3 linked regions of the Saccharopolyspora erythraea NRRL 2338 genome follow. The protein of the gene in region 3 binds, or shares a complex with, the protein of the main gene of each other region. Links are inferred from orthologs where the notes say so. Each region holds a gene or a part of one and is shown on either strand. Other genes may lie near its edges. The genes, in order: SACE_RS29935, SACE_RS01245 and dnaN.

Evidence for each region.
Region 1: the proteins of dnaN (region 3) and SACE_RS29935 are in contact, whole or in part, in a solved structure (PDB 1OK7), measured with the Escherichia coli proteins. The link is inferred for Saccharopolyspora erythraea NRRL 2338 from one-to-one orthologs.
Region 2: the proteins of dnaN (region 3) and SACE_RS01245 are in contact, whole or in part, in a cryo-EM structure (PDB 8GIZ), measured with the Escherichia coli proteins. The link is inferred for Saccharopolyspora erythraea NRRL 2338 from one-to-one orthologs.

Annotation. Positions count from the first base shown.
Region 1 is NC_009142.1:6,984,944-6,988,063, forward strand. Bases 1-2,971 are described here. They hold SACE_RS29935 (DNA polymerase IV), read left to right. Parts: upstream 1-807; coding sequence 808-2,136; downstream 2,137-2,971. Other genes in these bases: SACE_RS29925 (TipAS antibiotic-recognition domain-containing protein), read right to left, coding at 1-172; SACE_RS29930 (hypothetical protein), read right to left, coding at 406-648; SACE_RS29940 (hypothetical protein), read right to left, coding at 2,227-2,971. Also shown: more of SACE_RS29940, read right to left, coding at 2,972-3,009; SACE_RS29945 (acetyl-CoA C-acetyltransferase), read right to left, coding at 3,094-3,120. UniProt on the Escherichia coli protein: Poorly processive, error-prone DNA polymerase involved in translesion repair and untargeted mutagenesis. Copies undamaged DNA at stalled replication forks, which arise in vivo from mismatched or misaligned primer ends.
Region 2 is NC_009142.1:285,276-288,500, reverse strand. The notes cover bases 105-3,180. They hold SACE_RS01245 (DNA polymerase III subunit gamma and tau), read right to left. Parts: upstream 2,830-3,180; coding sequence 379-2,829; downstream 105-378. Outside these bases: SACE_RS01250 (S9 family peptidase), read left to right, coding at 1-90. UniProt on the Escherichia coli protein: Part of the beta sliding clamp loading complex, which hydrolyzes ATP to load the beta clamp onto primed DNA to form the DNA replication pre-initiation complex.
Region 3 is NC_009142.1:2,004-5,121, forward strand. Bases 121-3,089 are described here. They hold dnaN (DNA polymerase III subunit beta), read left to right. Parts: upstream 121-1,027; coding sequence 1,028-2,152; downstream 2,153-3,089. Other genes in these bases: gnd (phosphogluconate dehydrogenase (NAD(+)-dependent, decarboxylating)), read left to right, coding at 2,218-3,089. In the rest of the region: more of gnd, read left to right, coding at 3,090-3,099. UniProt on the Escherichia coli protein: Confers DNA tethering and processivity to DNA polymerases and other proteins. Acts as a clamp, forming a ring around DNA (a reaction catalyzed by the clamp-loading complex) which diffuses in an ATP-independent manner freely and bidirectionally along dsDNA.

The sequences.
Region 1 (3,120 bases), 7.0 Mb from region 3 along the record:
GGGCGCTGATGCGGTTCCAGTCGCGCCCGATCTGCTCGGGCGTCGGCTCCTGCGGCCTGCCGCCGACCACCCGGGTCGGCTGCGGCGTCATGTGACCGATCAGCGCGGTGCCGTCCTCCACCGCTTCGGCCTGGTCCAGGCCGGACCCCGGGTACGACTCCTGCGGCTGCACGACGTCCGCTCCTCCGTTCCACACGCGGCGAGGCCACCGAAATCGGACACGCGCGGTGACGCACACCACGCGCGCTCCAACTTCGGTGGCCACCTGTTCCGGGGAACAGTAACGGAGCGGAACGCGCATCGACGCCGGCTTGCCCGATCCGAGTCCCGGCTGTGATGACCCGTCAGCCAACCTGCCCGGGGCAGATCAGCGGGCGAGACGCGGAAGAGCCCGAGTGCTCCGCCTCAGTCCGGGACGGGCCCGTCTTCGCCGCTGTCGTCACGGGTGTCGGCAGCCACGTCGTCCTCTTCGGCGCCGGTCGACGCCTGCTCGGAAGGCTGCGCGGCGTCCTGGTTCGGCGGTGCGAGGAAGACCACACCGCGGTCGAGGTCCAGCGGCCCGCCCGGGTCGTGCTCGCGCCCGGGTGCGCCCTGGTCGCCCTCGTGCCTGAGCTTGCGGCCGGGGAAGAGTGCACCGACAAAGCCCATGGAGACCATCTCCGTCGGATCGGCGATCGCTGACCGGAGACACCATCCTCCGGAAGCACCATCCTACCGGCGGACCAGCCATCCGATTCGCGTTCAGCGGACCCGCCGGTCCGCCGTACCGGCTCCTGCGATGTCGGTCGCACACCGTTCAATGGAGTCATGCGGAGGTGGGTGCTGCACATGGACATGGACGCGTTCTTCGCGTCCGTGGAGCAGCTCACCCGGCCGACCGTCCGCGGGCGGCCCGTGCTCGTCGGCGGCCTCGGGCCGCGCGGCACGGTCGCCGGCGCCAGCTACGAGGCCCGCACCTACGGCGCTCGGTCGGCGATGCCGATGGCCGAGGCCCGGCGGCTCTGCCCGGTGGCGGTGGTGCTGCCGCCGCGGTTCCGGGTCTACTCGGCGGTCAGCGAGCGCGTGCTGGGCATCGTTCGCGACGTCTCCGAGGTGGTGCAGCAGGTGTCGATCGACGAGGCGTTCATGGAGCCCGCGGAGCTGGCCGGTGCCGAGCCCGCGACCGTCGAGCGCTTCGCGGCCCGGCTGCGGGAGCGGGTGCGGCGCGAGACCGGGGTGACCGCGTCGATCGGCGCCGGCTCCGGCAAACAGCTCGCCAAGATCGCCTCCGGCCTGGCCAAACCCGACGGCGCGCTGGTGGTGCCGCCGCAGGAGGAGATCGAGCTGCTGTCCGCGCTACCGGTGCGGAAGCTGTGGGGCATCGGGCCGGTCACCGAGGGGAAGCTGCACCGGATCGGCGTGCACACCATCGGCGAACTCGCCGCGCTGCACCTGGGCGACGTCACTTCCCTGCTCGGCCAGGCGCACGGCACCGAGCTGCACCGGCTCGCCCACGGCATCGACGACCACCCCGTGGAGGAGCGCGCGGAGGCCAAGCAGGTCAGCGCCGAGACGACGTTCGACGTCGACATCACCGACCAGGGGCGGCTGCTGGCCGAGGTCGCCGGGATGGCCGACAACGCGCACCGCAGGCTGGTCTCCTCCGGCCGCGCCGCCAAGACGGTGACCGTGAAGGTGCGCGACTCCGACTTCACCACCATCAGCCGCGCCGAGACGTTCGCGAGCGCCACCAGCGACGCCGCGACGCTCGCGGCTGCCGCGCGCAGGCTGACCTCGGTCGCGGTGCCGCCCGGCACCCCGATCCGGCTGGTCGGGGTCTCCTACTCCGGCCTGGCGAACTCCGAGCAGGAGGCGCTTTTCGAGAGCCCCGGTGCCGAGGTCGTGGTCAGCACCCAGTCGGTCGAGCACACCCAGGTACCCGAGGCCGCGCCGACGGCGCGGGGTTGGCGGGCGGGCGACGACGTCCGGCACGACGAGCACGGGCACGGCTGGGTGCAGGGAGCCGGGCTGGGACGGGTCACGGTGCGGTTCGAGACCGCGACCACCGGTCGCGGCGTGGCGCGCACGTTCGCCTCGGACGAACCGCTGCTCCACCCGGGCGACCCGCTCGACAGCCTCGGTTGGCAGTCGGACTGAGGAGCGCGCCGCGCCTCGACGGCCGCCGAGAAGGTGTTTCAGCCGCTGCGGTGCGGGACTCAGCCCGCACCGCTTCGCAAGCGGCCCCGGTCAGGTTGCCGTCGGCGCGGGCAGCTCGCGCTTGTAGTGCCCGACCCACTTGCGCGGCGCCACCGTCTGCACGGCGTGCTCGACCGAACGCGCCAGCTTGCTGAACGGCGGCAGGTGGAAGCGGTACCGCTCGCCGGGCAGGCCGGGCATCGACGGCGGCTCCTCGATCCGCCAGCGGTCGAACTCCGGGTGCCGGGCGGCGAAGCCGGCGTCGGCCGGGTAGAACTCCAGCGCCACCCTGCGGTCCGGCGGCACCGGCCGGTTGTGCTGGATCCACGGCAGGGTGCCCACGCCCACGGCCGCGATCTCGTCCCACGACACGCCCACGACCTCACCGCGCGTGCGGGCGTAGAAACCGCCGCGGTCGAACAGGAAACCCCGGCTGCTGAGCATGCCCCGCGACGAGGTGGCGAACCACAGGAAGATCACGCCGAACACGAGCTGCCAGATCCACATGCCGACCGTGGAGCCCTTGTTGGCCAGCGTCGCCGCGCACAGCACGGTGAGCAGACCGCTGATGCCGCCACCGATCAGCAGCGTGCGGAAGCTGCTCGCGCTGACGTCGACGTCCTGCGCGTCGGCGCCCAGCACCACCGGCACCGCCCGGCCCGGCGGTGGCGCGGAGTGCGGCGGCTGCGCGCGGACGGTCCGGTCCTCACCCCGCGCGGACTGCTCGGAGGTGTAGCGCGCGGTGCCCCGGTCACCGACCTCGCCCCGAGGCACCGTCTTGCGCGCGTCGTTCGCCGAGTCGGCCCGCTGCCATCCGCCTGGAAGCCACTTCATGGCCCCCAGGGTAGCGGCGACCCGTCCAGTTGATCATGTTCCTACCCGGATTTCCGGGTTCGGTCAGGGTTTCCCCGAGTCCGGTCAGCTCCGAGGCACGCGCACGACGAG
Region 2 (3,225 bases), 280 kb from region 3 along the record:
GACGAGGGCCACGGCCTTGCCAAGCGGGTCAACCGCCTCGACGCCTACCCGCGCGCGCTCGCCTTCCTGCTGCGCCACCTCCGCCGGTAGCCGCCCGCGCCCGCCGGTCAGGCGGTTGCGGCGTCGGCGCGTGTCTGGTCGATCAGCTCGTCCAGGCCGCGGCGGGACTCGACGAGGTCGTCGATCAGCGCCGTCAGGCGGTCGCGCTCCACGCACTGGTCGTCGATGACCTCGGTGACCGGCCTGGACCGCTCGCAACGGGCCCGGCCCCGGCCGATCGATAGTCCGGGCCCAACTGTCGATGGGCCGGTCCCCAGCCATCGATAGGCCAGCCCCAACCGTCAACAGGCCCGACCCGAGCCGTCGTTCGGCCTTGGCTCAGTCGTCGATGCGGCGGGCGCCGAGCTCGCTGGCGAACAGCTCGACGGCGGCTTCCTCCGGATCGGGCCGCGAGGCCATCACCTCGTCGGCCGGGGTCGAGTCGGCCATCATGGCCTCCTCGTCCTCCTCCTCATCGACCGGCGGAGGAGGCGGCGGGGCCTGGCGGGCGGGCCGCGACGGCGGGACGTAGTCCTCCGGCGGGGGCTCCTCGTCCGGCGGCTCGGGCGGCGGCGGGATGTCGTCGGCCGGCGCCCGGCGACCGTTGCCGGCCTGCCTGCCCTGCGACGCGTTGCGCTGCGCCTGCGAGTTCTCCGGCTTGCCGCCCTGCCCCTGCTGGGGGTTCGGCTTGTTCGCCGACCAGTCCGCCGACGGCTTGCGCTGCGGGGCTTCCTCGGCCGGGCGCTGCGGGGCCTGGCGGGGCGGCTGGGCGGGCCGGCTCGGCGCGGCCGGCGGCGCTGCCCCGGCCTCGACGCAGCGGATCTCCCACTCGCCGCCGAGGACCGCGCGCAGCGCGTCCTTGACGAAGTCCAGCCTCCGCTGCTGCGCGAACTGCTTGACCAGGCCCGACGTCGGCATCGACAGCACCAGCGTGCCGCTCTGGATGTCCTGCACGGTGGCGTTGAGCAGCAGCGCCTGCGTCGGCCGGTTGCGCTCGGCGACCGCCCGCAGCACCTCGGTCCACAGCCTCCGCACGTCGGCGGTGTCCCGCCCCGCGTGCGCTCCCGCGCTCGCCCCGGCCTGCGCGGCCTGCTGCTCCGCCGCGGGCCGCTGCTGCGCAGCGGCATCCCGCGCCGCCGCGTCCGGCGCGCCGGGGCGCGCCTGCGGCGCCCGCTGCGCGGGCCGCCCCGGCGGCTCCGCCGCCGCGGGGCGCTCCGGCTGCGCCGGAGCCGGAGCTTCCGCGCCGGCGGGCCGGGCCGACGCCTCCGGCGTCGGTTGCCCGGCGGGAGACTGCTGCCCGGCCGCGGCCGAAGGGCCGGGCTGTGCGGCCGAAGGGCCGGGCTGCCCGCCCGGAGACCCTGGCTGCGCGTCCGAAGCCGCCTGCCTGCCGGCCTGGGAAGGCTGTTCACCCTGACCAACCCGGGAGTCCTGACCAGCTCGGGAGTCCTGACCGGCCTGAGACCCCTGACCGGCCTGGCCGTCCTGAGCGCCCTGGCCGGCCTGGGTCGGCTGCTCCGCTGCCTGCGCCGCACGCTCGTGCGGACGCTGGAAGACCCGCCGCGGTCGTCCCCCGGCGTCCTGGTCCGCGGGCTGGCCGGCGGGCGCTTCGGCCGCGCCGCCCTCCGGCGCTATGGTCATCCGGCGCTCGACCCGCTCGAGCCGTTGCAGCAGCGCGACCTCGGAGTCCGACACCGTCGGCAGCATCATCCGGGCGCAGAGCAGCTCGAGCAGCAGCCGGGGCGCGGTGGCACCGCGCATGTCGGCCAGGCCGGTGTGCACGATCTCGGCGAAGCGCGACAGGGTCGCCGCTCCGAGCTGCTCGGCCTGCTGCTGCATCTTGGTCAGCTCGTCGCCCGACGCCTGGATGAGCCCGCGCTGGTCGGCGTCGGGGACCGCGTTCAGCAGCACCAGGTCGCGCAACCGGTCGAGCAGGTCGGAGGCGAAGCGGCGCGGGTCGTGCCCGGCCTCCACCAGCCGGTCCACGGTGCCGTAGACCGCCGCGCCGTCGGCGGCGGCCATCGCGTCGACCATGTCGTCGATCAGCGCGACGTCGGTGACCCCGAGCAGCGCGACGGCGCGCTCGTAGGTGACGCCCTCCTCGCCCGCGCCGGCCAGCAGCTGGTCCAGGACGCTGAGGGTGTCGCGCGCGGAGCCTCCGCCCGCGCGCAGCACCAGCGGGTACACGGCGGGCTCGACGCGCACGCTCTCCTGGTCGCAGATCCGTTCCAGCAGCTCGCGCATGACGCCGGGCGGCATCAGCCGGAACGGGTAGTGGTGCGTCCGGGACCTGATGGTGGTGAGCACCTTGTCCGGCTCCGTCGTGGCGAAGACGAAGATCAGGTGCTCCGGCGGTTCCTCGACGATCTTCAGCAGGGCGTTGAAGCCCTGCGTGGTGACCATGTGGGCCTCGTCGATGATGAAGATCCGGTACCGCGACTGGGCCGGCGCGAAGAACGCGCGGTCGCGCAGCTCGCGGGTGTCGTCCACACCACCGTGGCTGGCCGCGTCCAGCTCGACGACGTCGACGCTGCCGCCGCCCTCCGGCGCGAGCGCCACGCACGAGTCGCACTCGCCGCACGGGTCGGCGGTCGGGCCCTGCGCGCAGTTCAGCGAGCGGGCGAGGATGCGTGCGCTGGAGGTCTTGCCGCAGCCGCGCGGGCCGGAGAACAGGTATGCGTGGTTGATGCGCCCGGACGCGAGCGCGGTCCGCAGCGGTTCGGTGACGTGTTCCTGCCCGACGACCTCAGCGAAGGTCGCCGGCCGGTACTTGCGGTAAAGGGCGAGCGCCACGGTCGAGACCCTACGCGGTGGTGCCGACAGTGCTGTCGAGGGACGAGCCCGGTGACCCGGCCCAGGAAAGTAAGGGGACCCCGTGCACCCGCCAGAGCCCGCTTACCCTTGCTGCCTTCCGGCCCTGGGGGAGTTCACAGGATGGACGCCGCACGAGGTCCGCGTTAAGTGTAACCCGCCGCCCCCACGGCTTCACGAAGGCCCCGCCGCCCGGTCCGGCGAAGCGCTCCAGCAGCCGGGAACCTGCGCCGCAGCAGCCAAAACACCGTCAGCCGCCCTCACGGCACGCGAGCGCCGCGGACCGCGACCCCGAACGCAGAACCCGCCCCTGAACGCGACGGAGCCCCGGGCGCGATGCGCTCCGGGGCTCCGGTTTGGCGGAGGATACGGGATTCG
Region 3 (3,118 bases):
GAGCACCCCGGGACGTCCGGCAAGCCCGGCCAGATGGCCGTCGCCGGCGCTTCCGATGCTGCGGCCGACCCCCGACCCGGCCTCTGGGGCGCGGACGACAGGGCGCGCGGAGAGCGCGCGGCGGTCCCGATGACCCCGGCTGCGGACGTCAGATCTTTCTGTTGAGCCACCCGCGCGCGACCCCACCGGTCCATCAGAAAAGTTCCACAGCATCCGCCGGCACCGCCGAGACTCGGGATTCGACTACTGCGGGTCCCGCGGTAACGCCACCGAGTACACGGAAACGCTTCCAGGGCACTGGTTCTTTTCTGGGCCCCCGGGTGTCCTTCGCCTCACCCCCGCGCCAGAAAAACCCGCCGCGACGCCGGCTGTCCACAGTCGACCCATCCCCAGACCTGACCTGGAGTTCTCCCCAATCCACCCACAGGCTGTGCACAGCCGACCCACAGGCTCCGGGCAGTTGATCACAGGAAACCCACAGATCCACCCACACCCCGATCGGTGGAGATGGGGAAAATCCGCAGGGGATGGGTACAACTAGGGCCCGAGCTGTGGATGGGGTGTGGACAACTGTGGATGGCTGTGGATGGACCTGGGGGGCGCCGAAGTTGTCCACCACCCGAAGGAACCATCCACCGGTTACACCCAGTGTTCATCCACAGTCCGACCCGCCGCACCACCAGCACAAACAGCGGCTGTCCCCACAACCCACAGCCCCTATTACTACTGCGCTCCTTTCTTCTCTTGAAAGAAAAAAGAAAAGAAGAGAAGGGGCGGTGGACAAGTGGACAACTCGCGGTGACGGGGTGGACGGCTCCCGCGGAGTGCCCCGACCCGGATGCGGCGTTCACCGCGAACGCTCTACGGTGGAACTCCCGCGAAGGCCGGTAGCCGCTCTTCGTGCTCGCCGCAGTCGCGCGGGACCGCTCCGCCGGCGTCCGCGCCCGAAGCGGTTCGACCCCGAAGTGCCCAGGCTCGACCACAGTTCTCCGGCAGCCGAGCCACGGCTGAAACCGAAAGGACACCCATGAAGATCCGCGTGGAACGTGACGGTCTCGCCGACGCCGTCGCCTGGGTGGCGCGCAGCCTGCCGTCGCGGCCTCCGGTGCCGGTGCTGGGCGGAGTGCTGCTCGACGCCAGCTCAGGTGAGGCGCTGACCATCTCGGGCTTCGACTACGAGGTCTCGGCGCAGGTCACGATCGACGCCTCGATCGACTCCACCGGCCGCACCCTGGTCTCCGGGCGGCTGCTGGCCGACATCACCAAGGCGCTGCCGAACCGCCCGGTCGAGATCACCGTCGACGGCTCGCGCGTGACGATCACCTGCGGCAGTTCGCGGTTCAGCCTCCCGACGATGCCGGTCGAGGACTACCCCGAGCTGCCCGCGATGCCCGACCACGCGGGTTCGGTGCCCGGCGACCTGTTCAGCGAGGCGGTCTCGCAGGTCGCGGTCGCCGCGGGCAAGGACGACACGCTGCCGATGCTCACCGGTGTGCGGATGGAGATCAACGCCGACCGGCTGACCATGGTCGCCACCGACCGGTTCCGGCTCGCGATGCGCGAGTTCACCTGGGAGCCCGGCACCACCATCGAGGACACCTCCGTGCTGGTGCCGGCCAAGACGCTGTCGGATTCGGCCAAGACCCTCGGCACCGGCGGCAACAAGGTCGAGATCTCGCTGGCCTCCGGTGACGGCCTGCTCGGCCTCTCCGGCAACAGCCGCCGCAGCACCACCCGGCTGCTCGACGCGGAGTTCCCGAAGTACCGCCAGCTGCTGCCCTCGGAGAGCGCGGTGACCGCGGTCGTCGACGTCGCGCCGCTGGTCGAGGCGATCAAGCGCGTCTCGCTGGTCGCCGAGCGCGGCACCCAGGTGCGGCTGGAGTTCTCCGACGCGGGTCTGCGCCTGACCGCCGGCGGCGACGACGAGGGCAGCGCGGAAGAGGAGCTGCCGGTCGAGCTGGTCGGCGAGGCCCTGACGATCGCGTTCAACCCGGCCTACCTGCTCGACGGCCTGGGCGCGCTGAAGTCCGACCGCGCGCAGATGCTGTTCACCACATCGAACCGACCGGCGGTGCTCAAGCCGGTCGGGGAAGATGGAGAGGTGGCGGAGGGCTACCTCTACCTGCTCATGCCGGTTCGCCTGCCCGGCTGAACCGCGAGCACGTGCCAACCGGTGGCACGCGCCACCGACTACGGAATCGTTCTAGGGAGATCGGGTTGCAACTCGGACTTGTCGGTCTCGGCCGTATGGGTTTCAACATGCGCAAGCGGCTGCGCGCCGCCGGCCACGAGGTCGTCGGCTACGACCGGAACCAGGAGGTCAGCGACGTCGCATCGATCGCCGACCTGGTGCAGAAGCTGTCCGGGCCCCGGATCGTGTGGATCATGGTTCCGCACGGCGACCCGACCCGGCAGACCGTGGAGGAGCTCGCCGGGCTGCTCTCGGCGGGCGACCTGGTGATCGAAGGCGGCAACTCCAAGTTCACCGACGACCAGGCCAACGCCGCGCTGCTGGCGGAGAAGGGCATCAAGTACGTCGACGTCGGCGTGTCGGGCGGCGTCTGGGGCGCGGACAACGGCTACGGCCTGATGGCGGGCGGTGACGCCGAGGACGTCGAGCGGGCGATGCCCATCTTCGACGCACTGCGTCCGGAGGGTCCCCGCGACGAGGGCTTCGCGCACGCGGGGCCGGTCGGCGCGGGTCACTACGCGAAGATGGTGCACAACGGCATCGAGTACGGCCTGATGCAGGCGTACGCCGAGGGCTTCGAGCTGCTCGCGGCCGCCGACGTCGTCACCGACGTCCCCGCGACCATCAAGGCGTGGAGCCGCGGCACCGTCGTCCGGTCCTGGCTGCTCGACCTCCTGGTGCGGGCGCTGGAGGAGGACCCGGAGCTGGAGCAGCTGCGCGGTTACGTCAGCGACTCCGGCGAGGGCCGCTGGACGGTGGAGGAAGCGATCAACAACGCGGTGCCCGCCCCGGTGATCACCGCCGCGCTGTTCGCCCGCTTCGCCTCCAGGCAGGACGACTCGCCCGCGATGAAGGCGGTCGCCGCGCTGCGCAACCAGTTCGGCGGGCACTCCGTCCAGAAGAGCTGATCGCCGCTGGTTCCGGTGC